DNA from 2 places in the Butyrivibrio fibrisolvens genome. Region 1 is predicted to be linked to the other one. Evidence: a T-box and tRNA genes for the amino acid it is inferred to sense, from the RefSeq annotation. Region 1 holds a T-box; the other holds one or more tRNA genes.
What was found. A T-box is a leader RNA that pairs with one kind of tRNA and senses whether it is charged. The one in region 1 lies ahead of tyrS (tyrosine--tRNA ligase), so its partner is inferred to be a tRNA-Tyr.
Positions count from the first base shown of each region.

Region 2: it encodes a tRNA-Tyr, which carries the amino acid that the T-box ahead of tyrS (tyrosine--tRNA ligase) is inferred to sense. The anticodon was not compared.

Region 1 covers NZ_CP065800.1:2,561,738-2,573,935, reverse strand. The annotation lists gene I7804_RS10645 (DUF3298 and DUF4163 domain-containing protein) at 1-1,263, opposite strand, end outside; gene tyrS (tyrosine--tRNA ligase) at 1,496-2,719, opposite strand; T-box leader at 2,825-3,212, opposite strand; gene I7804_RS10635 (VanZ family protein) at 3,536-4,078, shown strand; gene I7804_RS10630 (hypothetical protein) at 4,196-4,435, opposite strand; gene I7804_RS10625 (CPBP family intramembrane glutamic endopeptidase) at 4,595-5,470, opposite strand; gene I7804_RS10620 (hypothetical protein) at 5,467-5,607, opposite strand; gene I7804_RS10615 (metallopeptidase TldD-related protein) at 5,742-6,119, opposite strand; gene I7804_RS10610 (hypothetical protein) at 6,343-6,720, opposite strand; gene I7804_RS10605 (LytTR family DNA-binding domain-containing protein) at 6,947-7,384, opposite strand; gene I7804_RS10600 (alpha/beta hydrolase family protein) at 7,390-8,751, opposite strand; gene I7804_RS10595 (DUF4153 domain-containing protein) at 9,029-10,357, opposite strand; gene I7804_RS10590 (helix-turn-helix domain-containing protein) at 10,372-10,581, opposite strand; gene I7804_RS10585 (DUF2975 domain-containing protein) at 10,592-11,083, opposite strand; gene I7804_RS10580 (methyl-accepting chemotaxis protein) at 11,386-12,198, shown strand, end outside.
Region 2 covers NZ_CP065800.1:611,702-623,899, reverse strand. The annotation lists gene I7804_RS02565 (SCP2 sterol-binding domain-containing protein) at 1-294, shown strand, start outside; gene I7804_RS02560 (rhomboid family intramembrane serine protease) at 341-988, shown strand; gene I7804_RS02555 (HIT family protein) at 1,058-1,468, shown strand; gene I7804_RS02550 (fumarate hydratase) at 1,483-2,325, shown strand; gene I7804_RS02545 (Fe-S-containing hydro-lyase) at 2,432-2,962, shown strand; tRNA gene I7804_RS02540 (tRNA-Ser) at 3,219-3,306, shown strand; rRNA gene I7804_RS02535 (16S ribosomal RNA) at 3,841-5,385, shown strand; rRNA gene rrf (5S ribosomal RNA) at 5,526-5,643, shown strand; tRNA gene I7804_RS02525 (tRNA-Ala) at 5,649-5,721, shown strand; rRNA gene I7804_RS02520 (23S ribosomal RNA) at 5,967-8,882, shown strand; tRNA gene I7804_RS02515 (tRNA-Asp) at 8,980-9,053, shown strand; tRNA gene I7804_RS02510 (tRNA-Val) at 9,094-9,166, shown strand; tRNA gene I7804_RS02505 (tRNA-Thr) at 9,201-9,273, shown strand; tRNA gene I7804_RS02500 (tRNA-Tyr) at 9,283-9,364, shown strand; tRNA gene I7804_RS02495 (tRNA-Met) at 9,416-9,489, shown strand; tRNA gene I7804_RS02490 (tRNA-Phe) at 9,496-9,568, shown strand; tRNA gene I7804_RS02485 (tRNA-Asp) at 9,614-9,687, shown strand; tRNA gene I7804_RS02480 (tRNA-Val) at 9,729-9,801, shown strand; tRNA gene I7804_RS02475 (tRNA-Thr) at 9,837-9,909, shown strand; tRNA gene I7804_RS02470 (tRNA-Tyr) at 9,920-10,001, shown strand; tRNA gene I7804_RS02465 (tRNA-Met) at 10,053-10,126, shown strand; tRNA gene I7804_RS02460 (tRNA-Phe) at 10,133-10,205, shown strand; gene I7804_RS02455 (aminotransferase class I/II-fold pyridoxal phosphate-dependent enzyme) at 10,451-11,854, shown strand; gene I7804_RS02450 (guanylate kinase) at 11,882-12,198, shown strand, end outside.

The sequences.
Region 1 (12,198 bases):
ATAGATATACTCTCTGCCATCACCTGTATACACATGATATACTCCACGTTCCAGAATAGTAGGATCTACATCTACATCCAAAGTATCCCTACAATCGCCGTTTACCAGAGTAAGTGATGATGAATAGGTACCGCCTTCGTCTTGATATTCAAAATGCATCTTATCTGCACCCTTATAAGTAGCATCCTTATAGCTTGCAATATCATCCGGTTCCATATAACCTGTACCATCAACAAGCTTATAATCATCATTTATAAGGCTCTCATCATAAGAAAAGCACACATCAAAAGAGCCTTCAGCATAGCTGGCTATCTCATATGCATTAAAGAATACATGAACACCATCATAGGCAAAATAAAAATTAAAGTCTGTTTCATAGTCTTCGCCTGTATAGTCATCCATCTTGTCGGGATCCGGGCTGAATTTGTAATGGCTTAAATAATCATCCGGATTTACAAAAGTCGAATCTCTTTCTTCAAACTGCTGTTCAAGCCTTCCTTTAAGCTCTTTTTTGAACTCATCCTCTGATACTGTCAGCACATCAGAAAGTGCGATAGTCTCACCGGTTGCCACAATGAAGCTCACGCCTACCATATAATGATAAGGGTGCGCACCGCCTGCATATAAATCATTTTCACTAACAATACTTAATATCCTGGAGTCAGATCTTGTTACTTTATCGCAGGCATCGTTATAATATGAAGGGAATTCATCCTCATTATAAGGTGGTTCGCTATCTTTTATGCTTTCATAGTGCTCTGTAGCCTCGCTATACATGGATTCACTATCAGATGTGTATGTCTCAAGCCCCTCATCAGCCCTCTGCCTTAAGACTTCGTAAAGCTTTGGATACTCGTCTTTATAATCATCAATTATCATGACTGAGCTAAAGCTAGTTGTCAGAAGAAGTGTCTTATTGTCATCATCTGAGCGTCTTGTGTCATATCGGCCTATGACCTTATATATAGGAATATCAGCTATATCTGTGACTGGCACTTTGTTATCATCTGTATCACTATCTTCATCTGCCACAGTGCTGGCATCTGCAGAAGAATCTGAAGATGTACCCTTATCTTCTTTTGTGGCATCTATATTCTCATCAGCTGACAGGCTCTCTCCGGCATCTCCTATCATTTCTTCAGAATCACCTTCAAAAGAGTCTTTAGTCAAAGACATGTCTGGCATAGAGCAGCCTGCCAGAAGCGCCGCTGCAAAAACAGGTGCTACGATCTTTTTTATATGTTTATTAAGTCTTTTTCTCATCCTAAGTAGTCCCTCATAATAAAGTTCCGTTTTCATCTACTATGCCAGCTCGCTCGTTTGTAATAAACGAATGAGATATTCTGGCATGATATGCTTTTGCATTCTGATATTACCTTCAAAGAAAAAAGCAGCACTAAAAATGTACTGCTTTTTCTTTGTCTTTTACTTGTCTTTTACTTGTCTTTTACTTGTCTTTTACTTGTCTTTTACTTGTTTTTTCCTTATATCAGGTTCAAAGTGTAACCTTCTTAAATGCCTTCTTACCACGACGAACCATTACACCGTCTCCATCAAAGAACTCTTTGTCATATGTAGTAGCTACGTCAGTAACTTTCTCGTCTGCTACAGTTACGCCGCCCTGCTGAACATTACGTCTTGCTTCTGATCTTGTAGCGCAAAGACCTGCAGATACAAGTACCTGAAGGATATCAACCTTGCCATCTCTGAAATCCTCTTCCTTAAGAGCTACAGAAGGAACATTTGCAGAGTCACCGCCGCCTGCAAAGAGTGCTTTGGAAGCTTCCTGAGCCTTCTTAGCTTCTTCCTCGCCATGAACCATGTTTGTAAGCTCGTATGCAAGGATCTCTTTGGCTTCATTGAGCTTAGCATCCTTCCATGTAGCCATCTCTTCGATCTGCTCAAGAGGAAGGAATGTAAGCATTCTGATGCACTTGATAACATCAGCATCGCCAACATTTCTCCAGTACTGGTAGAAATCGTATGGTGATGTCTTCTTAGGATCAAGCCATACAGCGTTTCCTGCTGTCTTACCCATCTTCTTGCCCTGAGAGTCAGTAAGAAGTGTGATAGTCATAGCATGAGCATCCTTACCAAGCTTACGACGGATAAGCTCTGTACCACCAAGCATGTTGGACCACTGATCGTCTCCACCAAACTCAAGGTTACAATCGTACTCCTGGAACATGTGATAGAAGTCGTAAGACTGCATGATCATGTAGTTGAATTCAAGGAAGGACAGGCCCTTCTCCATACGCTGCTTGTAGCACTCTGCTCTGAGCATATTGTTAACTGAGAAGCATGCACCAACCTCACGAAGAAGATCTACGTAGTTGAGCTTTAAGAGCCAGTCAGCGTTGTTGACCATAAGTGCCTTGCCATCAGAAAAATCGATGAACTTCTCCATCTGCTTCTTGAAGCACTCTGCGTTGTGGTCGATGTCTTCTCTTGTAAGCATCTTACGCATATCTGTACGTCCTGATGGATCACCAATCATTGTTGTACCGCCGCCGATAAGCGCGATCGGCTTGTTACCTGCCATCTGAAGTCTCTTCATAAGTGTAAGTGCCATAAAGTGACCAGCTGTAAGTGAATCTGCTGTACAGTCAAAGCCAATGTAGAATGTAGCCTTACCACTGTTGATAAGCTCTCTTATCTTCTCTCCATCTGTTACCTGGGCAAGAAGGCCTCTTGCCTCGAGTTCTTCATAAACTCCCATTTCTCAACCTTTCTGCACATATTGTGCCATATCAATTTATTCGCGCTTTAGGGCTTATTATTAATATAAATGACATAAAAAAAGCCCCTTGCGCTGTTATCAGCTACAAAGGACGGATATATTCTTCCGTGTTACCACCTTTATTCACATAAGACTCACGCCTTATGCCTCAGCAGGTACTCATCCTTACAAATGGCGTTCTGACAGGATATCCTGACATTATCATCTAAGAAATGAAGACCCTTCCACTGTAACGGTTGGATTTCCGTCTTCCCATACTTTCATTTAAGAATAAGATAATATCACACAGAGATGACAATCCCTAGTCAAAGTCTTCGATCATAATCTTCGATCAAGTTACCATATTCTATCGAATGTTTCCGGGAAGCTGCTCACGGAGGTATTCATCAAGAGCCTGTAGCTGCGCCTCTCACCAAACGGCAACTCTCTGTAGCTAGAACAATTGACTACTTATTCCGATCAATGCATTTACTTCTATATATTCTAAAAAACAGATTAAATAAAGTCAAGATAAAATATATGAAAACTTGAATTTCTAGCAGTAGGAATACGCCTCATCGTACTGCCTGCATTTTATTTTCTTGTTTTTAGCAGTAAGAACAGGAATGATTTCTCATACGTCCATATATAATCGTTTTTTCGTGTACATATTTTGTTTAAACAATTGCAAAAATTGCTTTATTTTCGGTTTACGTTAACAAGATAAAATTAATTCAAGGGTATAGTAAACAATCCAGATGTAATTTATCACCAAAACTGTTTACTAAAAAAATCTTCAAAAAGGGGCGACTGACTATGAAGAAAACAACGGGTAGAACTATTGATCTAATGTTCCTTTCATTAACATTTTCAACTGCTTTAGTACTTGCGCTTATCATACATCTCACAAGGCAAAGCGGTGCTGATACAATAAGCACTCAGAATCTTATAGTGTCTCTTTTTCCGGAGCTGTTCCCAAAGCATTATCACAATGCTATATGGCTTATGCTGGAACTTAACAGTGCAAGGAAGATGGCTCACATATATGAATTCGGCGCACTTGGCCTTTTCATGACTCTTATGATCATCACATCTCCTGTCGGCAAGAAATTGAGGAACAACACCGCTTCTACTAAAATTATATTTATGTATTCTGTTGGTATATGCTCCATGGCAAGCTTCTGCGATCAAATTCACAAGACTTTTATAGTATATCGCCACTTCGATGCTCAGGATCTTGTGCTGGATGCTATCGGATATATCACAGCGTCTGCTTTTATATGCGCCTTTTATTACATTAAAAAGCACCCCATAATCCATAAACCCAAATATAAGATTACGCCAGACCAGGCTTTATAAAATCGTTATTTAAAAAAGAAGTCATCCAAATGGATGGCTTCTTTTCGTTCGAGATTATTGTTAATTCCTTCGATTCAATTATTGAAGCATCAGAAACTGTGGCATTGATCTCTTTTACTACTTATTTTCTTTCATTAAAGCACTAGCGCGTTCTATGTACTCTTTTGCCTTATCACTCGAAAGATCATATCTCTTATTTAGCTTATTCTCAATAATTTCTACAGAGATGTTATCTTCCAGCTTATCTTCTATAAAAATGAGGATAGCCTGATCACGTTCTTCTTCGCGTCCTTGTTCATATGACGATTCTTTAACATGATTGATATGTGCTTCTTCGTTATATTCAGTAAACAGCATTTCCTTCGCCTCCATTCTATTGGATACAGGATGTATCTGGTACATGCTCAGAAATGCATGGATGCATTTCTATGTACGTACTTCCAGAATTTCTTTCATAATGCCTTCTTTTGTTCCATTATAGAATACCACGAACTGAAGCATCACAACCATTTTCGTTCAAAATACTTCGATAGCTTCCTGATTATTTTCACTGGCAGCAATCTTCTTAAGTACTATTTTGATAAGAAAAGCACAACCTATCGAGATTACAAAGAGCACAAGCCCCGTCGTAAGAAATGAGCTGGTCTGCGTTCTTTGAAGCTCTGCTGTCTCCTCAAGATTTATTCCTGCTGAAGCTGTTGAAAGCTCTGCTATCATAACAACAGCATATCCAAAACTATTGATTATCGTATGCATAATGATAGATGTCCAGATACTACCGCTTGCAAAATTTGCAAGGGCAAATATAAAGCCCAAAACCATCGCATAGCATATCTGATTGATGTTAAGATGAAGGACGCCAAACATGATAGCAGAGATAGATGCTGCAACAAAAAGAGAAGAAACTTTCTTCAATCTGTTAAAGCAAAATCCCCTGATAGCAATCTCTTCACAAAGTGATGCTACTATAGCCACCACAAACCAGGATCCAAATATTGATCCTGACATTTCTGAAGCAGACTCTATCGCTGTATTCGGGACAAAAATCTGTGACAGAACATTTGCACACGTATATAAGGGAAAACTAAGGATCGTAAGTACTATTGTCCAAAGAACTGTTTTAAATCTGATCCGACGAAATCCAAAACTCTCTGTAATACTCTCACCTTTTAATACAGTGTAAATGATCGCCGGCATCACAATTCCCAGCTCAACAACAGTCCCATACACATAAAAAGGAATACTTACTCCATTGAAAATAATATAAGAAAAAGCATTACTGAGAATTATATTTGCCAGGACCATCAAAGCATAAGTAGCAATAATTCCTATTATTGTACGTCTTTTATCTGTCTTCTCTTTGTCGGCCATCTGAAACACTTCTGCATTCATATCTTCTCCTCCTTCCAGTTCTTATCGTACAGATCTATAGGCGCGGGCAACTTACACTGTAGATATTCAAGACGCCAGGCCTTACATTTTTCTCTCATCAACGGGGTTTCAAGTGATAAAAAGCTCATATTATCCATAACTAATACCTCCTGCCATGTAATTGGTATATCTTTTTCTGATTATCAATTTACTACCAAACGAAAAACAGCCCCATGATTTCACTCATTTAGGGCTGTTTTACACTGATATTATTTTATTAATAGATCAATTCTTATTTACCTGAAATAACTACGCCGCTAACAGCAATATATGGAACAACAGAGCTTCCGTCGCAAATCTGTTCCTTGGAGATATCACGGATATTTTTTACGATCTCTCCAAGATTTCCGTTTACCATAGTCTCGGATACTGCATACTTTACTTCTCCGTTTTCGATAAAGAAGCTGTTCTTGGCAACTCCGGAGAATTCTCCATTTGTTCCAGGTTCTCCACCGGAATATCCACCCATGATCAATCCTTTATCAACAGACTTGATCATTTCTTCTAGCGACTTATCTCCAGGCTCAACAATAAGATCCCAACCTGTATTCTTAACTACTGGTCTTCCTGTTTTATTAGCAGCATATAAACTTAAGCTGTGAGTTTTCAGAACGCCTTTTTCTATAAGCGTTACATCCTCAGTCCTGAAGCCGTCCTGAGCACAGTCTGGACACCGTCTTCAAACAATGCCTTTTCTTTTTCAAAAATGTCTGTCAGCATAATAACCCTCCATTCAATAAAACTGTATCACTCATTATACTTAATATATTAACTATATACAATCAATAAAAAACAGACCCAAATACACTTATCCAGGTCTGTTTTACACTGATTTATCTGATTGCGTTTTCTTGTTTTTCCTGATACTTGAGAAGATCTTCCGTCATATCTTTAGCGGTCTTTAAGTCAAGCCACCAGATTATGAGATTAACCAGTACAAATATTATTACTATACTTATTGCAACTCCCACTGCTGCCGCGATCAGCTCTGATGTAATCTCTCTTCCTCCAAACATAAACGCAAGCATAAGCACTATGATAAGAAGCATATTCATCACTTTGCGTATCAGCTCCTGCTTAACCGATAACTCTTTCTTATCTCTTATCACAATACTTGGAATCGTCCCAATAAGCCCATAGATAAGCGGATACATAAACGCTTCATACCCAAAGACTTGCTCCGGCTCAAGGAGTTTTCCCAATATAAGCATTGCTAAGTTAATTAAAGTCACCGTTATAAAAAAACTATTCAATATATCTCTTATTCGTTCCTTCATAAACAATCCTCGAATTAATTCCCTATACCTATAATATCTTTATGATTGCCATGCTCAAGCTCCGCCCACATAAAATCTAACAAAAGCCTTGATGATTCCTGAGGATGGCAGTTAATAAATCCATGTCATCCTCAGGAATCCGCAAGAACCTAAATCCATGTCATCCTCGAAGCCTTTCTTTAATCTCCGCCACATATTTTCTTGAAATGATAACGTTTTCATTATTCTTAAGCTGACAAAGGAACCTTCCGTTAAGTGCCGGTTTTATCGATGTTATTTTCATAAGATTCACAACAACCGACTTAGAGATCCTGGCAAAGCTTCTATCTGCAAGAAACTCTTCGAATTCATACAAGCGCTTATGAGATTCATAACAGCTCTTAGACAGATAAATGAAAGTCTTGTCATCCACAGCTTCGATATAATAGATTTCAGAAAGTGGGATCTGATACTGTTTTTCCTGCTTTGTAGCTTCAATAGTGCCCTGATGGAGCTTAACAAAACGGATAATCTCTTCTACCCTGGAATCGCGCCTGTGGCATCCAATCTCAATATATTCAGTTTCTTCGCTCAGTATCTCTTTGACCTTAATCTCCACTATTATCAATAACTCTCTTCTACAGAGAATTCTCCTTCGTTTTTTAGATAGCAGTCATAGAATCTTAAGATGATGCCGTTCATGGTATCAATGCACTCTCCCGCATCCACACTTCCTGTGCCAAGCATATCTGCAAGGAATGGAGATATAAGCGGAAGATCTGTAAAATTCATATGTCCTGCGTTCTTAAAGTACGTTTCATATCCGCAGGTCGCGTTTTGCAAAACAACATTATTGGCATATGCATACGAGTTCTGTACTGCCTCGATTTCGCTGTTATGATGCTCCTCATTATCTATTGCAAGAAGAGGTGCCCGATAAGGCTCATCATTTATCGTAACTACGCCGTTTTCTACGCCTGTCTCTTCGCCAAGCATCGTTCCGTCAATATCTATAACTGCAGATATATCATCTCTTCTTCCCACCGTAACAGCAGTTGCACCACCAAGTGAATGTCCCATCAGACCTATTTTATCAAAGTCAGTTGCTTCAATAACAGATTCGATGATGCCTTTATCCTTCTCATCATAAAGCCATGCGTCTGACAAAGCTTCGCTATCTCCAGCTTCCTTAAGTTCATCTATTACAAAATTCATGTCAGCAATGCGAAGATCCATCCACTTAGATGTAATGTCATAGATTTCTGATTCCGGAACATCGCTGCTGCCAACATTAAGAGCTGTATTAAAAAACTCCGGATCAACTGTAATTGTCTTACCTGAAGAATCTTTTGTGAAAAAAGAATGATACGGGTGGTCAAGACTTACTACAACATATCCGTGGCTTGCAAGCTCCATATAAGTAGAGCTGTTACTCTGATAATAACCAAAAGCGCCGTGGCTGAATATTACAAGAGGAAGGCTGTCTTCCTTAAAATCATCTATGTTCTTTGGAAAATAAAAATGAACCGGAACTTCACGATAAGAACCATCGTCTTCAAAGGTCTCTACTCTGTTTTCATCAATAAGTATCGCCTGAGCCTGCGCAAATTCATACTCTCCTGTCGTCTCCCTACCGTTATAATCCCTTATAACAAATGCAGGAAGCATACTCATTGCGAAAATGATAATTCCACCTATACAAGATAATACTATTGTAACACGCTTTTTAGGCTTTTCGTTTTTACGACTCACCAAAAATGAAATTAGTGCAATTATAAGCCTTATAACCAGAAGACCAGCAAGTCCCTTGTACCTTATGGATGATCCCGTTCCAGGAAGGAGCAAAAGAAGCAAAAATGCCATTTCTGCAATACACAGCAGGAGCCTTCTGGAGATCCATTCTTTCTTTAAGGGTTTTCTTAAAAACTCTGATACTGTAAAGCCGATTTCGATAACAAGTATGATAAGTAATAAAATAGTTGCCATTGTTTAACCTCATGTCGCGAGTGAAACGAGTGACTAATGAGTTTGAAAATATTATATTTTCAAACTCCGACCGCCTTTCTGTTTTATAAATCGACTATATATCCGGCACAGCCTCTATTCAATGCGTGCACTGGTAAGATGCACAAATCGGCGGTGAAATGCATTTTTGCAAAAAGAGCCATAAATAGACTCCCCTATAGGTTTTAGTACTATTTATGACTCAATATGAAAAACTATTTATAACTGCCTTCGACAGCCAATCTCAACTGCCTATATCTTAGAAGTTTCCCAATACCACAATTGAGAATGTCGCTGCTGCGAACAAGATTCCGATCTGTGCAGCTGATATCTGTTTATAAAGTCTAACAAGTATGAGCACGCACCATACCACAATGTTGACTACAACCCATGATGAGAGGATTCGTCTAGGTGTAAAGCCATATCCAACGATATATACGCCAAGCTGGAATGCTGCAAGAAGTGCAAATGCAAGTGCAAATACAAACAGTATAGTTGCAAGGATCCTTGTTTTCTTCTGTGTCCACAATGCTTCTTTGGACACAAAACATGAAGCACCCATTATTGCCATGTTAAGAACTACTACTCTTACAAGCTGCCAGAAGCTTCCAACTGCATATTCTGAAGCTTCGTGAGCTGTTGTTGCGATATTGCCGTTTAAAAGGTCTATAAATGCACTGATAAAAAAGATCCCATACAATGCGCATACACTTCCAATGATTATATATGCAGAATAAGAAGGAAGTGTGTGGAAGATTTCAGTTTCTTCCTCAAGTTCTTTTGCAGATACAACTTCTTTTGTTAAAGATCCCGCTACCAGAGCATACAGCCAGCATCCAAAAGGAATTGATAACAGGATTATAGGAAATGTCTCTTCAAAAAATTCCGCTATACTATCTGCAGAAAAAATATTTACCCAAAAATCAACAAATCCTTCGCTGATTCCTGCAAATGTCTTAGATACGCCGACAAGCTGTGAAATTGCTATAGCGCAAACGATGATTGCTACGACAACACTGACTGCTATTATACCAAGATCTTTGTTTTTAGGCTTTTCTTCTTCATCGTCAGGAGCCAAAAAATCTTTTTCTTCATCTTCAGGTTTGCCTTCTTTATGGAAAAGCTTTCTGGCTCTAAGGAGAAAATTACTAATAGGAACCATTACTGCTCCTGTAAAACAGTCGGTGAGAAAAAAGATACCACTTCTTCCTGCTGCAAGGATTCCCATACGACACATTACATAATAGATGATAGTACCGTGCCATATCAAAAGCTGATATATATCCCAGTCTCTGTGAAGTCCATAAACACAGGCTGCTATTGACTGCAGTAAAACACAGATCATGAATATGACCGGCTCTACAACTGATTTGCCGTTTTCTTTGAGTTTCTGATAGGTATTACCAAGAAGATATGCAAAACTTTCTGTCCATAAGATAAACAACACTGCAAAGATAAGCATCCATACGCTTTGACCATATACTCCAAATAAATCCTGGCATAAAACAAATTTCAAATAGATGTAACCAATTATATAACTGATAATTGCTGCTATTTTAAATACATTTGATGTTGATATTGTCTTCATAACGACCTCCATCGTTACTCCTTATCCTCAACATATTCAAGGATATCTCCTGGTTGACATCCAAGCTCCTTACAAAGGGCGTTAAGGGTGGAGAAACGAATTGCCTTAGCTTTATTATTTTTTAAAATTGAAAGATTGGCCGGAGTTATATCAACTCTGTCAGCAAGATCACCCGAGCCGACATGTCGCATAGCCATAACTACATCTAAATTCACTCTTATCATGGCTCTCTCCTTATACCGTATAATCCAGTTCGTCTTTCATTTCCACTGCCTTACTAAATGCGTTCATGACAACTCTGATGATCGCTGTCATAAAAGCTGCTGCTGCGCAGATAAGCAAAATAAAGAAGCCGCAGGTAATGCCCATGATGAATGTAAGCACGCAGGCCATCAGTACTACATCACTTATGATCTTGAGTGATCTTACATTACGTTCAGAAAATACTTCTCCGCCATCTATCCTTACAACCAGTCTGTAAAGCTGATATAGCATTACAAACAATATGATAGCGCAGATATATCCGCCTATAATGATGATCCAGAATCTCGGATACCCTGTAAGCCAGGGAGATTCAAAGACTCCTTCGTTTGATTCAAGCGTCACATAAGAGACGATCTTCGGCCCGACGATGCAAGTTATCACCGAAGCAATAGCCACAAGTATTATAAAGATCTTAGTAACCTTTACACTTGTAATAAGGCTTTCTTTATTCTGTTTATTCATTTGTGAATTCCTCCATGGAGAATAGCTAAATTCATGAGCTGAATTCATGAGCTGAATTCATGAGCTGAATTCATGAGCTTTTATAAATTAATTAAAAGAAAAATTGATTATCATTTTATCAAATAATTTCGTTTAATTCCGTTAATAAATTACCGAAATATATATAGTTATCTAAGCTGTAGGCTTTTTTATTAGACAAAACGCATAAATTAATAAATAGTTTTAATTATTTAATCTTTATTTTCAAACATGCCGATATATTAATCAGCAGTATATGAGCAAATTTCTGAGGAGGTATAAAAATGGCGAATAATAATTCTGAAAACGAAGTTCTCGCAAGCTCTACCGCTACACCAACAGCCTCTAAAAAAGGTGGTTTCTTACAGACAATACTATTTCAAAACCTAGCTGTAAACGTTTTGATCCTCGCAGCAGTTATCGTCGTTATCGCCGTCATGATAAATGGAATGAATTCAATGAAATCTACGGCGGTTATGGCCAGCACTAATGAAGTAGATACACTTATTGCAGAAGGTAAGCTTCGTCAGTGTACCTTGCAGATAGATGGAAGCCTTAGTGCTCTGATAGGTGCTTCAAGCATGGCAGGTGTTGACGATGAAACTTTGCAGGGATATGCAGATACTATGGAAGCTGCAGAAGCGCAGATCCCGGCTCTTACTGAATATCTCAGTACCAGTCTGTTGGTGACACAGTTTGCAGATGGAGAAGAAAGATATGCTGCTTTGGAAGGAGCACTTAATGCATATCTTGCAGATGCAGATGCCATCAAGGACAGCTGTATGGTCAGAGATGTAGAAAGTGTATTCGCCGTTGTAGGAGCAACTTATTATCCAAATATGACAGCGCTGAATGAGCAGTATGATGTAGCAGAGACTTCACTAACCTCGCTGTCTGCCGGTCTTGGTGATTACCTCCAGCTGACTCTAAACAAATCCTTAAATAATGCTATCATTGGTATAATCGCAATCGTTGTATGCATCCTTGTAGGCCTTGTTCTTAGTATCACAAGGATCAGCCGTAAGATCAGTGCTATTTCCAATGAAGTTGGCACAATGATAGATAACATCAATGCAGGAAACGGTGACCTGACATCC
Region 2 (12,198 bases), 2.0 Mb from region 1:
TTCAAAAAGCATTACAGGCCTGATAATAAAGTTCAGGGAACATATGCTATAACTGTAACGGACAGACCTGGCATGAAGACCATGCTCTTAACGATTAGGGATAGTCTTGTCACACAAGTCATAGCTTCTGAAACAAGTGATATAGATGTTGCACTTTCTATGACCAAGGATTCTCTTGAAGAGATAGTTACAGGACGTATGACCTTCCAGAGAGCATTTATGGCAGGTAATATGAAGATGAAAGGCGATTTCAAGCTCTTGCGCGGGCTTGATCAGATTTTTGTTTTTGGATAAGTGACAGCGCGAAATTTAACGGATGTGAGGTTTGCAGTAGTTTTTTATGGCCAAGTATGATCAGCAGTGGTATAGGGATTTTTATGGAAGATATCTTACTTCCTTTGTTATGATAATTTTTTTACTTCTTAATGTATTGTTTTTTGTAAGTCAGATGATCCTTGGCAACAAACTTACAGACAGCGGAGCCTTGATCACAGATAATGTATATTATGGCGGTCAGCTGTACAGACTTATAACTGCAACCTTTCTCCACGCAGATATATCCCATATTGTTTCTAATATGATAGGGCTGTTCTTTATAGGAGGACTTATAGAGATAAGTGTAGGGCATATCGGCTTTGCACTCATATATCTCATGTCCGGTATAGGAGGCAACCTTGTATCTGTATATTATGAGAATTTCAAACACATAGAGCGCTATTCAATAGGAGCAAGTGGAGGAGTATTTGGCCTTATCGGGGCTCTGCTCATTCTCACTGCATATGAAAGAATAAGGTCCGCAAGAGAAGGAAAACCAGCAGGCAGCCTTCTTTACAGGGGCCTTTTTGTGGTAGTATTTATGGTGGCTTCAGGCTTTACTGAAGGCGGTGTTAACAACACTGCTCATATAGGCGGACTTATAATGGGTATGATCGTGTGCACAGCACTGGTCCTTATCCGTGGCAGTAAGATCAAACCTATGCAGCTGTGATGCAAGTCGCAGCTGTATAATACATGATAATGTAGAAAAAATAAAAACAATCTACCAAAAGGAGAGCGTATGAAGAACGATAACTGTATTTTCTGTAAACTTGCAAATGGGGATATCCCAACCAATTCAATCTATGAAGATGATATGTTCAACGTGATACTGGACAATGGTCCTGCAAACCTTGGTCATGCACTTATTCTCCCTAAAGATCACAGCGCCAATGTTTTTGAGACTCCTGATGAAACACTTGGCAAAGCTATGATCCTTGCCAAGAAAGTAGCTCAAAAACTTAAAGATACACTTGAGTGCGATGGTGTCAATCTTGTTCAGAACAACGGAGCTGCTGCAGGACAGACTGTAGAGCATTTTCATCTCCATGTGATACCAAGATTTACTAACGATGGACAGACAATAGCATGGAAACCAACGCAGCCCGAAGATGACAAGCTTCGCGACATCTGCAAAAAGCTTAAGTTTTGATAATAGGTGGTAGTATGCGCGAACTTGATGTTAGTAATATAACAACTGCGGTGAAAGAGATGGTTATCTCTGCCAATTATCATCTTTCACCTGATATGAAAAAAGCACTTGATGATAATGCACTTTCTGAGAAATCTCCCCTTGGGAAAAGCATACTGACTCAGCTTCAAAAGAACCTTGAAATAGCTGACACTGACAAGATCCCGATCTGCCAGGACACAGGAATGGCCGTTGTATTTATAAAAGTCGGACAGGAAGTACACCTTGTAGGAGGAAGTGTCACAGATGCGATCAATGAAGGTGTAAGACAAGGATACACAGAAGGATATCTTAGAAAATCAGTAGTAGGAGATCCTCTTATAAGAGAAAATACCAAAGACAATACTCCTGCCGTGATCCATTTTGAGATAGTACCAGGTGACAAAGTTGAGATCACCTGTGCCCCCAAGGGCTTTGGAAGCGAGAATATGAGCAAGATCTATATGCTCAAACCTGCTGACGGAGAAGAGGGAGTGAAGAATGCCATACTTCAGGCCGTAAAGGATGCCGGCCCTAACGCATGCCCTCCTATGGTTGTCGGAGTAGGAATAGGTGGTACCTTTGAAAAATGCGCTATTATGGCCAAGCAGGCACTGACAAGACCTGCAGGAGAGCATTCGGATATACCATATATTAAAGATATGGAAGAGGAGATGCTAGAGCGTATCAATGCAACAGGTATAGGCCCCGGAGGACTGGGCGGATCTACTACAGCGCTTGCTGTTAATATAAACACCTATGCAACACATATAGCAGGACTTCCTGTTGCTGTTAACATCTGTTGCCATGTCAACAGACATATAAGCAGAACACTGTGAGAGGTTAAGTTTGAAAGTGTTCCACTTTCAAACCCAAATTGGTGTCGCGAGCTCCACCAATTTGAACCATTAGTCACTCGCTTTGCTCGCGACATGAGGTTAAAAAATGGAATACCATATTAATGCTCCTTTGACCAAAGAGGATACATCTAAGTTAAAAGCCGGGGATATGATATACATCACCGGAACTATATATACAGCAAGGGATGCGGCTCATAAGAGAATGTCAGAGGCTCTTTCAAAAAGTGGGAAGCTCCCCTTTGAACTTGATGGCAATATAATATATTACATGGGACCATCTCCTGCAAGACCGGGAAGACCTATAGGATCAGCCGGTCCTACAACAGCAAGCCGTATGGACAAGTATGCACCCTCACTTCTTGATCTTGGCCTTAGAGGCATGATAGGCAAGGGTAAGAGAACCAAGGAAGTACAGGATGCCATAGTCAGGAATAAAGCTGTGTATTTTGCTGCAATAGGCGGAGCTGGTGCCCTGCTATCCAAAGCCATAACTTCATCTGAGGTTATAGCCTATGATGATCTTGGAACAGAAGCCATCAGAAGACTTCACGTAGAGAACTTCCCTTGTATAGTTGTAATAGACTCAGAGGGAACCAATCTGTATGAACAGATTTAACACTTTCATGAATAGCATTTTTACGAATGTGTGATTTTGTAAATACAGTTCAAGAGGATCAGAATAGTTTGTAAATGTCTGAAAAAAATATTTATTATTATTGCGTAAAACGATTGACAAACAGGAAATGTCATCTGTATAATAAATGATGCGTCGCGAAGGAAGTATTTCGATATACGAGGTAGTATGATCGGCTTCTGGAGAGATGCTGAACCAAATATTTATACCATTTGGTAGAGTGGTTATTCAGACATGTGGAGAAATACTCAAGTGGCTGAAGAGGCGCCCCTGCTAAGGGTGTAGACCGGGCGACCGGTGCGCGGGTTCAAATCCCGCTTTCTCCGTTTTTCGATTTAATGCTTTTGCTTAAAGAGAATCTTGAGAGGTTTACAAGGTTCTTTTTTTGTCCCTTAAATATGAGCGATCGAATCGCTTATAAATAAGAAAAAGAAAATCGAAAAAAGATGTTGACAAAAAATCAGCATCAAGATATAATCATCTTCGCTGCGTAAGAAACGAGCTGTTTTGAAGAGCGAGAGCTTCATCAGACAACGAGCTGCAGCAAAAAATGATTCAAAAAGTTCTTGACAAGTTACTGGCAACGAGTTAAAATAAATCACGTTGCGGCGGACAAAGCCAAGACACAAAAGCTTAAAAGCCTTAAGGCAAGAGCTTTTGAAAGCACTTTGACAACTTAACAGTAATGCAACCCTGAAAATTCCAGTTCTTCTTTTGAAGAAGGACAGAATGTTCAGAAGAACAAAAACCAAAAGTAAATTTTTGATGGTTTAGCCACCATCAAACTGTTAGAAATAACAGTGGAGCAGAATTATTCTGATTAAGTCAGCATAAGTCTGAACCGGAAAGAACAATTATTTTAAAGTGAGAGTTCGATCCTGGCTCAGGATGAACGCTGGCGGCGTGCCTAACACATGCAAGTCGAACGGAGTTTAACGCTGATGAAGCTTCGGCAGATTCTTGTTAAACTTAGTGGCGGACGGGTGAGTAACGCGTGGGTAACCTGCCTCATACAGGGGGATAGCAGTTGGAAACGACTGATAACACCGCATAAGCGCACAGGATCGCATGATCTAGTGTGAAAATATTTATAGGTATGAGATGGACCCGCGTCTGATTAGCTAGTTGGTGAGGTAACGGCCCACCAAGGCGACGATCAGTAGCCGGCCTGAGAGGGCGGACGGCCACATTGGGACTGAGACACGGCCCAAACTCCTACGGGAGGCAGCAGTGGGGGATATTGCACAATGGGCGAAAGCCTGATGCAGCGACGCCGCGTGAGTGAAGAAGTATTTCGGTATGTAAAGCTCTATCAGCAGGGAAGAAAGACCTCGTAAGAGGGGATGACGGTACCTGAGTAAGAAGCCCCGGCTAACTACGTGCCAGCAGCCGCGGTAATACGTAGGGGGCAAGCGTTATCCGGATTTACTGGGTGTAAAGGGAGCGTAGACGGTGTATCAAGTCTGAAGTGAAACCCCACGGCTCAACCGTGGGCTTGCTTTGGAAACTGGTAGACTAGAGTACTGGAGAGGTAAGCGGAATTCCTGGTGTAGTAGTGAAATGCGTAGATATCAGGAAGAACATCAGTGGCGAAGGCGGCTTACTGGACAGCAACTGACGTTGAGGCTCGAAGGCGTGGGGAGCAAACAGGATTAGATACCCTGGTAGTCCACGCAGTAAACGATGAATACTAGGTGTTGGGAGACATAGTCTTTCAGTGCCGGCGCTAACGCAATAAGTATTCCACCTGGGGAGTACGTTCGCAAGAATGAAACTCAAAGGAATTGACGGGGACCCGCACAAGCGGTGGAGCATGTGGTTTAATTCGAAGCAACGCGAAGAACCTTACCAGATCTTGAGATCCAGATGAATTATGGGTAATGCCATAAGACCTTCGGGACATCTGAGACAGGTGGTGCATGGTTGTCGTCAGCTCGTGTCGTGAGATGTTGGGTCAAGTCCCGCAACGAGCGCAACCCTTGTCCATAGTAGCCAGCAGTAAGATGGGCACTCTATGGAGACTGCCAGGGATAACCTGGAGGAAGGTGGGGATGACGTCAAATCATCATGCCCCTTATGATCTGGGCCACACACGTGCTACAATGTCGTAACAAAGGGAAGCAACCCTGCGAAGGTGAGCAAATCCCAAAAATAACGACCCAGTTCGGACTGTAGGCTGCAACCCGCCTGCACGAAGCTGGAATCGCTAGTAATCGCAGATCAGAATGCTGCGGTGAATACGTTCCCGGGTCTTGTACACACCGCCCGTCACACCATGGGAGTCGGAAATGCCCAAAGTCAGTGGCCTAACCGTAAGGAGGGAGCTGCCTAAGGCAGGTCGGATAACTGGGGTGAAGTCGTAACAAGGTAGCCGTAGGAGAACCTGCGGCTGGATCACCTCCTTTCTAAGGAAAATAAAGAAGGAAGAAGTAGGGAGTTGCATTACTGTTTAGTTGTTAAAGCTAAAAGCTTTGAAAATACTACTTGACAGCTTAAATGCTTGAGAGTAAGATATCAAAGCGTTGAACATTTACAACATAACATTTCTGGTGTCGATGCGCTTGGGGGAAACACCCGTTCCCATCTCGAACACGACGGTTAAGACCTAAGCGGCCGAAAGTACTATACTGGTGACGGTATGGGAGGATAGGTGGATGCCAGTTTAAATGGGGGTGTAGCTCAGTTGGGAGAGCACCTGCCTTGCAAGCAGGGGGTCAAGAGTTCGAATCTCTCCATCTCCATTCGAGATAGTTCGCTATCTCAGATTGTTCCTTGAAAACCGAATACTGAAATATAGATTATATCAAGATCCAAAAGATCAAAGATATGTTCTATGTCCAAACCAAAAATCAAGACATCAAAAAAGATGAAGAAATTCATCAAGACCATTTCGAAAGAAATGGGCCTTATCTTACTCATATCGCTGTGAGAAAGATAAGAAGAGAATCCAGATGATCGAAAGATCAGGACTGATTCCTGCATAACAGGTTAAGTTATGTAGGGCGCAGGGCGGATGCCTTGGCACTAAGAGCCGATGAAAGACGTGATAAGCTGCGAAAAGCTGCGGGGAGAGGCAAATACTTTGTGATCCGCAGATATCTGAATGGGGCAACCTAACCAGGGAGACCCTGGTTGACCTTAACTGAATCCATAGGTTAAGGCCGGGAACCCGGTGAACTGAAACATCTAAGTAGCCGGAGGAAGAGAAAACAAAAGTGATTCCGTAAGTAGCGGCGAGCGAACGCGGAAGAGCCCAAACCGGAGAGCTTGCTTTCCGGGGTTCGGACTGCATGATCGATTCAAATCTGCTAACAGAAAGGTCCTGGAAAGACCTGCCAGAGAACGTGAAAGCCGTGTATGTGAAAGTGGAAGAGACGAGGCAGAATCCAGAGTAGGACGAGACACGTGAAACCTTGTCTGAATGAGCGGGGACCACCCCGTAAGGCTAAATACTACTTAGTGACCGATAGCGCATAGTACCGTGAGGGAAAGGTGAAAAGGACCCCGGGAGGGGAGTGAAAGAGAACCTGAAACCCTGTGCCTGCAAGCTGCGAAAGCTCTATATACGAGTGATCGCGTACTTTTTGTAGAACGGTCCGGCGAGTTATGTATACCGGCAAGGTTAAGTGTTTAAGACACGTAAGCCGAAGGGAAACCAAGTGTGAATAGTGCGAATAGTCAGTATACATAGACCCGAAACCGGGTGATCTATCCATGGACAGGATGAAGCGGCCGTAAAAGGCTGTGGAGGTCCGAACGCACATCCGTTGAAAAGGGTGGCGATGAGCTGTGGATAGGGGAGAAATTCCAATCGAACTCGGAGATAGCTGGTTCTCCCCGAAATAGCTTTAGGGCTAGCCTTGTAGCGTGCCTGTTGGAGGTAGAGCACTGAATATCCGCGGGGGCTTCACCGCTTACCAAAGATTATCAAACTGCGAATGCCAGTCAGGTTAAGCACAGGAGTCAGACTGCACGAGATAAGTTGGGCAGTCAAAAGGGAAACAGCCCAGATCTACGGCTAAGGTCCCAAAGTACGTGTTAAGTGGAAAAGGATGTGGGATTTCATAGACAGCTAGGATGTTGGCTCAGAAGCAGCCACCCATTCAAAGAGTGCGTAATAGCTCACTAGCCGAGAGGTCCTGCGCCGAAAATTACCGGGGCTAAAACACGACACCGAAGCCTAGGGATTGCTTGTATCTACGGGTATAAGTGATCGGTAGGGGAGCATTCATAAGAGCGTAGAAACTGTACCGATAAGGAGCAGCGGAGCGTTATGAAGAGAGAATGCCGGAATGAGTAGCGAGATGAGGGTGAGAATCCCTCAGGCCGAATATCCAAGGATTCCAGGGTAAAGCTGATCTGCCCTGGGGAAGTCGGGACCTAAGACGAGGCCGAAAGGCGTAGCCGATGGACAGCAGGTTGATATTCCTGCACCAGATATCATCAGAACTGTGGGGACACAGGTAATAAGGACAGCCCGGGAGAGCAGCCCGGGGCAAGCATGGCAAGAGGAAAGGGAGAAAACCCCTTTCGGGATCGAGCTGTGTGATGCGGAGCGAAATAAAGTAGTGAAGTGTCCGGAGGACCTGTCGAGAAAAGCCGCTATAGTGTGATATCTGCCCGTACCGTAAACCGACACAGGTGGATGAGGAGAGAATCCTAAGGCCGACGGAAGAAGCATTGCTAAGGAACTCGGCAAAATGTACCCGTAACTTCGGGATAAGGGTAGCCCTCATGTATGAGTATATGAGGGCCGCAGAGAAGAGGCTCAAGCAACTGTTTAGCAAAAACACAGGTCTATGCGAAACCGAAAGGTGAAGTATATGGGCTGACGCCTGCCCGGTGCTGGAAGGTTAAGAGGAGAGGTTAGAGCAATCGAAGCTTTGAATTTAAGCCCCAGTAAACGGCGGCCGTAACTATAACGGTCCTAAGGTAGCGAAATTCCTTGTCGGGTAAGTTCCGACCCGCACGAAAGGCGTAATGATTTGAGTACTGTCTCGGCAATGCATCCGGTGAAATTGAAGTGCCAGTGAAGATGCTGGCTACCCGCGCCAGGACGGAAAGACCCCATGGAGCTTTACTCCAGCTTGATACTGGGATCCGGTATTGTATGTACAGGATAGGTGGGAGGCTAAGAGATTGTGGCGTCAGCTGCAAAGGAGCCGCTGTTGGGATACCACCCTTACCGTACTGGATTTCTAACCATGGACCGTGAAACCGGTCCGGGGACAATGTCTGGCGGGGAGTTTGACTGGGGCGGTCGCCTCCGAAAGAGTATCGGAGGCGCTCAAAGGTTCCTTCAGGATGGACGGAAACCATCCGAAGAGTGCAAAGGCATAAGGGAGCCTGACTGTGACACCGACGGGTGGAACAGGTACGAAAGTAGGACTTAGTGATCCGGTGGCAGAACGTGGGATTGCCATCGCTCAACGGATAAAAGCTACCCTGGGGATAACAGGCTTATCACTCCCAAGAGTTCACATCGACGGAGTGGTTTGGCACCTCGATGTCGGCTCATCACATCCTGGGGCTGTAGCAGGTCCCAAGGGTTGGGCTGTTCGCCCATTAAAGTGGTACGCGAGCTGGGTTCAGAACGTCGTGAGACAGTTCGGTCCCTATCCGGCGCGGGCGTAGGATATCTGAGAGGAGCTGTCCTTAGTACGAGAGGACCGGGATGGACGGACCGCTGGTGTATCTGCTGCGAAGGCAATCGCATAAGGCAGGGTAGCCAAGTCTGGCAGGGATAAACGCTGAAGGCATCTAAGCGTGAAGCCCCCCTCAAGATGAGATATCCCCACGCAAGTGGTAAGACCCCTTGGAGAGTACGAGGTTGATAGGCACAAGGTGTAAGAGTGGTAACATTCTCAGCTGATGTGTACTAATAGGTCGAGGACTTAACCAAAAAAGTCTTGAAGAACTTTCAAATAAAGTGGTTGACAACATAGAAACAAACTGATATAGTATTCAGTGTTCGGTTTTCAGGGAACAATAAAGAATAAGGCCCGGTGGCTCAGTTGGTTAGAGCGCCGCCCTGTCACGGCGGAGGTCATGGGTTCGAGCCCCATTCGGGTCGCTTTCTACAGAACATCGTAGAAGTCCAGCTAATTAAATATGGGATCTTAGCTCAGCTGGGAGAGCATCTGCCTTACAAGCAGAGGGTCACAGGTTCGAGCCCTGTAGGTCCCACGCTTTAGATTTTATCTAAAGTTTTTTATGAAACGCCGATGTGGCTCAATTGGCAGAGCAGCTGATTTGTAATCAGCAGGTTAACGGTTCGAGTCCGCTCATCGGCTTTTTCATAAGGGTGGCTTCCCGAGTGGCCAAAGGGGACAGACTGTAAATCTGCTGCAAATTGCTTCGGTGGTTCGAATCCACCGCCACCCACTCGTTAACTTCATACTGATAATAGTGGGAGTTCTTGAAGGACTTCAATGACGCGGGGTGGAGCAGTCTGGAAGCTCGTCGGGCTCATAACCCGAAGGTCATAGGTTCAAATCCTGTCCCCGCTACTTTGTGCCTTGATAGCTCAGTTGGTAGAGCAACGGACTGAAAATCCGTGTGTCACCGGTTCGATTCCTGTTCAAGGCACTTTTTTTGTTCAAAGGCACGATACATTTTGTGCTTAATATATAAGGCCCGGTGGCTCAGTTGGTTAGAGCGCCGCCCTGTCACGGCGGAGGTCATGGGTTCGAGCCCCATTCGGGTCGTTCTTCTACAGAACATCGTAGAAGTCCAGCTAATTAAATACGGGATCTTAGCTCAGCTGGGAGAGCATCTGCCTTACAAGCAGAGGGTCACAGGTTCGAGCCCTGTAGGTCCCACGCTTTAGATTTTATCTAAAGTTTTCTATGAAAACGCCGATGTGGCTCAATTGGCAGAGCAGCTGATTTGTAATCAGCAGGTTAACGGTTCGAGTCCGCTCATCGGCTTTTTTCATAAGGGTGGCTTCCCGAGTGGCCAAAGGGGACAGACTGTAAATCTGCTGCAAATTGCTTCGGTGGTTCGAATCCACCGCCACCCACTTGATAACTTAATATTTGCAATAGTGGGAGTTCTTGAAGAACTTCAATGACGCGGGGTGGAGCAGTCTGGAAGCTCGTCGGGCTCATAACCCGAAGGTCATAGGTTCAAATCCTGTCCCCGCTACTCTGTGCCTTGATAGCTCAGTTGGTAGAGCAACGGACTGAAAATCCGTGTGTCACCGGTTCGATTCCTGTTCAAGGCACTTTTTTTATTTTCGACATAAGTATATCTTATGTCTTTTTTTATGTCATATTTTCTGGTATTAAACTCATAAGATCATCAAATATCCTATTGGGGATATATGATGATCTTATTTTCTTTCAAATATACGATGCAATAGTGAAGATTCTTTACAATATTCAAGATAGTCCTGTCATGGTATAATAGATAAGTTATTAATAGTGGTAGTGCAAAGTTTTGCAGATAATAATACATTTGGAGATACTATTGGGACAGTTATGGGATAAGCTTGGTGATCTTAGCAGAAGCAATATGTATCCTTATCATATGCCGGGCCATAAGAGAAATGCAGGCTGCGGCATGGATACAGCTCTTTTCTTTGATCATGATATTACAGAGATAGATGACTTTGATAACCTGCATGATGCAAGAGATATTATAATGGATTGCCAGAACAGGGCTAATGCTCTGTATAAGGCAGGTGAGACATACTTCCTTGTAAATGGCTCGACCTGCGGCGTTCTGTCGGCCATATCGGCTGTTACAGGCGATGGAGATACTATCCTTACTGCAAGGAACTGTCACAAGTCTTTATATCATGCTGCCTATCTTAGAAATCTTAAGCTGGAATATTTATATCCTCAGCGTATAAGCGGCTATGATTTCTGCGGCGCTGTTAAGCCGGAAGATATAGATGCTGCGCTTAAGGCGGGAACTTCTATCAAAGCAGTGTTTATCACATCACCTACTTATGAGGGTGTGTATTCGGATGTCAGGGCTATTGCTGACATAGCCCATTCATATGGCGCAGCTTTGATAGTAGATGAAGCTCACGGGGCACATCTTGGAATAAGTGATCGTATAAGTGAAGGTGCTATTGAAGGGGGAGCTGATATTGTAATACACAGTCTTCATAAGACACTTCCCAGCATCACTCAGACAGCGCTTTTACATGTGAATGGGACGATAGTTGACAGGGACAGGCTTAAGAGGTTTCTAAGGATCTATCAGACTAGTAGTCCGTCGTATCTTATGATGGCGTCTATTGATGACTGCATCACTTATATGACTGCTAATGGGAATCTGTGGGCCGATAGCCTTATGTCTTATCATGACAAGATCATAGATGCTACAAGACAGTTACAGCACCTTGAGATCCCGGATGATAATATAGTCAATGACCCATGCAAGGTAGTTATCTCCTGCAGGAATACATCTATAAGCGGATCACAGCTATATGATCTGCTGAGGACCAGATACGCTCTGCAGCCTGAGATGGCATGTGAAACCTATGTTCTTATGATAATCACTGGCATGGACACCATAGAGGGCATAGATAGACTTATAGAGGCCGTAGAAGATATAGATAGAAGACTGGGCTTTGCTCGCGACACGAGGTTAAAGAATGATACTCTTTCTACGGATACGGCTCCAAAAGCTATAAAGACTTTGCGTGATGCATGGGATAGCGGCTATGAAGAGGTGATCCTGGAATCAGCAGTAGGACGTATAGCAGGAGATTTCGTGAACTTATATCCGCCTGGGATACCTATCATAGTTCCCGGAGAAGAGATCTCTCAAGATATTGTAAGTACTATCCGCGACAGTTTATCCAAAGGACTTAATGTTCAGGGAATTTCAGAGACAGGTAAGATAAGAGTTATTACCTGAAATTAAATATACATTGTGAGGTTTAATATGGGGAAAATAGTTCTGCTCATGGGTAAGAGCACTACAGGAAAAGATACAGTTTATAAAAATCTTCTGGAAAAGCATATTCTGGATCTAAAAAAAGTTGTTTTATATACCACAAGACCCATGCGAGACAAGGAAGAAAATGGCGTTCAGTACTACTTTTGTGATGAAGAGGGTTATCAGAAGTTTTTGAATGACCGAAAGATAATAGAAGGACGTACTTACGACACATGTTATGGACCGTGGCGATATTTTACCGTAGATGACGGGCAGATAGATCTAAGCCTTGGAAGCTTTCTGATGATCGGTACTCTTGAAGC